Regions from separate parts of the Paenibacillus sp. FSL F4-0100 genome, predicted to be linked through region 2. Evidence: predicted binding sites of a transcription regulator. Region 2 holds the regulator's gene; the other holds the start of a gene.
The links. Region 2 encodes Rex, which represses fermentation and respiration genes when NADH is low (regulators of the CRP and FNR family bind a similar motif). Its sites were predicted from a motif close to TTGTGAAATATTTCACAA; they were not measured.
Positions count from the first base shown of each region.

Region 1 (2,206 bases), 170 kb from region 2:
ATAACACCGTCAAGTTCGGTTCTGGAGCAGGTCCCAAATTATACAAGGTATGCAGGAAACGGAAGCTGTTCTTGGTCACTCTCGTCTCACCGTTTATCGACATGCCGCCGATGGATTCCGTTACCCACGTTGGATCTCCGCTGAACAGCTCGTTATAATCCGGCGTACGCAGGAATTTCACGATCCGAAGTTTCATAACGAAATGGTCGACCAGTTCCTGAGCTGTTTCTTCCGTTAGCTTGCCTTCAGCCAGATCCCGTTGAATATAAATATCAAGGAAAGAGGATACCCGGCCAAGCGACATCGCAGCACCGTTCTGCTCCTTGATCGCGGCCAAATAACCGAAATACAACCATTGGAATGCTTCCTTCGCCGTATTTGCAGGTTTGGAAATGTCAAAACCGTGCATACCCGCCATTTCCTTCAGTTCCTTGAGGGCCCGCATTTGTTCAGACAATTCTTCCCGCAAACGGATGACCGGCTCATCCATGGCATCCACTTCAAGCTCACCGAGTTCTCTCAATTTGTCCTGAATAAGAGCATCTACACCGTATAGTGATATTCTGCGATAGTCACCAATGATACGTCCGCGACCGTACGCATCGGGAAGTCCCGTAATAATCCCGGCCTTGCGCGCTGCTCTCATCTCTGGAGTATAGGCATCAAACACGCCTTGGTTATGCGTTTTGCGTATGCCGTTAAAGATATCTACAACGGCCTGCGGCATTTCAAAGCCGTATGCGTTGCACGCATCAATCATCATCCGGATCCCGCCAAAAGGCTGGATCGAACGCTTGAACGGCTCATCGGTCTGAACGCCGACAATCTGTTCTTTATCCTTATCCAAATAGCCAGGTTGATGAGAAGTGATGGTTGAAGGTGTATGGACATCCACGTCCAGTACCCCACCGTTGTCCCGTTCTCTCTTGGTTAAATCCGATACGATATCCCACAGTGCTTTGGTGTTATTCGTGGGTCCTGCCAAAAATTCATCAGAGCCATAATAGGGAGTAATGTTCTCTGCAATAAAATCATTAACGTCAATTTGCTTGGTCCATTTACCTGATTTAAAACCTTTCCAGCCTGTTTCTTTTTCAATCACCGACATATTGAATCCCTCCTAGATTTGCTGGGGCTTGCAAGGACAGGCGAGGCCACACCTTGATCTATCTCAGATCTTTAAATGTGATTATTTTCACGATCAATGATGCCACTACCCCGCCTTGTACCTTCAAGCTTCTTTATCAAAGACCTGAGATTCAGCTTCTTGCTACACCTTTATTGTAGTCCTGTTGATCTCTCGCATCTGTGATATTAATCACAAAGTTATCTTTTCCCGTGATTTTTATCACTCCGAGTCTGGTCTTGCATCACTTACCTCAACATATTCCCGGATCTTCATGATCGGCATTCAGAGCCTATCCTATTTAGAACCGACCGTAGAATGCGTTGCGGTAAACTTCTGCGAGCTCTGTCACCAGCGGCAGCTTCGGATTGCTCGTTGTGCACTGGTCTTCAAAAGCCCGGTCCGCCAAATGCTCAACATTTTTCTCGAAATCTTTAGGATCGATGCCAAGCTGCTGGAACGACTCCTCGATACCGAGCTTGCTGTTCAGCTCCCGGATCGCGCCAATCAGACTGTTCACGCCCTCTTCCGTTGTTCTTGCCGGCAGCCCGAGAATCCGTGCGATTTCAGCATATCTCTCATCAGCCACAAAGTGGGTATATTTAGGCCATGCCGCGAATTTTGTTGGCTTCTTGGCGTTGTAACGAATGACGTGAGGCATTAGGATCGCATTGGTGCGTCCGTGTGCCGTGTGATACTGGCCGCCCCACTTATGCGCAAGACTGTGGTTGATGCCAAGGAACGCATTCGCAAAAGCCATGCCGGCAAGCGTCGAAGCATTATGCATTTTCTCGCGGGCGAGTTTGTCGCCGGTCAGCGCCGACTGCTCAAGATATTGGAACACCAGCTGTATGGCTTTGATGGCAAGCCCATCCGTATAATCGCTGGCCATCACCGATACGTAGGCTTCAATAGCATGTGTCAGAACGTCCATACCGGTATCGGCTACCGCTGTTTTAGGCAGCGTGTATACAAATTCCGGATCGATAATCGCCACATCCGGTGTCAGCTCATAATCAGCCAGCGGGTACTTGGTATTCCCTAGCCCTTTGTCCGTGATGACGGCAAACGAAGTCACTT
Region 1 covers NZ_CP150303.1:2,528,666-2,530,871, reverse strand. Annotated here, with positions in the region: gene pflB (formate C-acetyltransferase) at 1-1,108, opposite strand, end outside; gene adhE (bifunctional acetaldehyde-CoA/alcohol dehydrogenase) at 1,428-2,206, opposite strand, start outside.
Region 1: a site for Rex is predicted at 1,184-1,201, ahead of pflB (formate C-acetyltransferase). Genes of this name have one in related genera too.

Region 2 (2,206 bases):
GCAAGTGTGCCGATATCCTCAAGGAACGCCGATCGGGCTCCATACTCTGTTCCCATCCGAAGCGCTTCGGATGCTGGAATGGCTGTTGGGTCCCCACTTACACCTTTATGGATCAGTGCAGCCAGTCGCATCTCTTCAAACATATCCAGATTATTATTGCTCGCAGGTCCATCGGTACCCAATGACACGGTGACCCCAGCTTTCAGCAGTGCAGGCACGCGTGCAATGCCGCTGGCAAGCTTCAAATTGCTTCCTGGATTATGCGACACCATAACTTGATGCTTGGCCAGGATTTCGATTTCTTCATCGGTCAGATGGACGGCATGCGCAAGCAGCGTTGGCCGGGAGAACATGCCAAGCTTCTCCAAATGGGCAACAGGGCGAAGTCCGTAGTCTTTTACATTCTGAGCTACTTCCGTTTCCGTTTCGGACATATGCGTATGCAAAGGCAGATTCAAATCATGCGATGCCTGAACGAATTTTTCGATGAAATCCGGGGGGCACGTATAAGGTGCATGCGGTGAAATCATCGTCGTAATTCTCCCGTCAGCCTTGCCATGCCAGTCTTTCGCGAATGCCACCGCCTCATCCAGCTTCTGCTGCTGCACCTCAGGCGGACATAATCCGATGACGCCGCGCATTAGAACGCCGCGCATTCCTGAGTCCTGCACAACCTTGGCAACCTGATCCATATGATCATACATATCCACAAATGTCGTGGTTCCGCCTTTGATCATCTCCAGCACGGAGAGTGCGGTTCCCCAGTATACATCGTCGGCCGTGAATTTGGCTTCCATAGGCCACATTTTTTCCTGAAGCCATACCTGCAGTGCCAGATCGTCGCCATAACCGCGGAGCAGGGACATCGCCGCATGTCCGTGCGTGTTCACTAACCCCGGTAGGAAAAACAGATGAGTTCCATCGATAACTTCTATTCCCTCTTGGACGGTTGGCTCTTCTTCACCCAGATAGGTTATCCGGTCATTCTCCACAACCATATATCCGCGTAGCACGGATCTCCCTTCCTCTAGTACCGCAAACGTTCCGTTCTTAACCATCCACTTCGTTGTCGTCATGTGCTGCATCCTCCTTGCCGTTATCCAAATAATAGGCCAAACTCTGCAAATCCGTAGTGAAATCAGCCGTATGAATCCGGATATGGGATGGGGCTTTCAGGATGGTTGGCGCAAAATTCAGGATAGCCTCGATGCCTGCGGCGATAAGCTGATTGGCTACATTCTGCGCTTCAAAATCCGGAACGGTGATTATCCCGATACGAATGCCGTACTCATGAACCGTCTTCTCCAGTTCCTCCATCGGCTGTACGACCAAATTGTTAATTTTCATACCAACTTTGGGAGAATACGAATCGAAAACCGCCACAATCTTCATATTGTCCTTTAGAAATGCATTGTAATTCGATAATGCATGTCCAAGATTACCGGCCCCAATCAATGCGACATTGATCTTCTGGTCCAGCTTTAGAATCTGGCGAATTTTCTCGATCAGATAAGATACGTCATATCCGATCCCTTTCCGTCCAAAATCACCGAAATACGCTAGGTCCTTACGAATTTGAGCAGGATTGAGGTCCAGTTTTTGTCCCAGTTCCTGGGAGGAAACCGTGGAGACCTCCCTTTTCTGAAGCTCATTCAAATAGCGCAAGTATACAGGCAATCTGCGGACCACGGCTTCCGAAATTTTTTCCGATTTCATTCATGCTCCCCCTAATAATAGGTTAATAACTACATTTTTTTGTGACAGATCATTTCGTTCATTGTTTCACTTTTATTCAGCTTGGTTCTCTATGCCTGCCTCTTCCTGCAGCCATTCCGAAATTCGGGGAACGATCCCCTCTGTCGGCATGTGCTCCATCTTCGGCCCCGGCAAAGAATATAAGAAATATTTCCCGTAATAGGATTCAATGACCCGGGTATCGTAGACAATGACAATCCCCTTATCTTGCGCGGTCCGCACCAGTCGGCCAAATCCCTGTTTGAAGCGAATGACCGCTTGCGGAACCGAAAGTTTCATGAACGGGTTCTTCTTCTGCTGCTGCAGCAATTCGCTCTTGGCTTCGACCAAGGGATGATTCGGCGGCTGGAACGGCAGCCGGACGATCGCGAGGCAAGTGAGCGCCTCACCAGGTATGTCTACCCCTTCCCAGAAGGAGCTCGTACCCAGCAGGACCGAAGCGCTGCTATCC
Region 2 covers NZ_CP150303.1:2,694,002-2,696,207, reverse strand. Annotated here, with positions in the region: gene MHH48_RS12030 (amidohydrolase) at 1-1,076, opposite strand, end outside; gene MHH48_RS12025 (redox-sensing transcriptional repressor Rex) at 1,051-1,716, opposite strand; gene dinG (ATP-dependent DNA helicase DinG) at 1,789-2,206, opposite strand, start outside.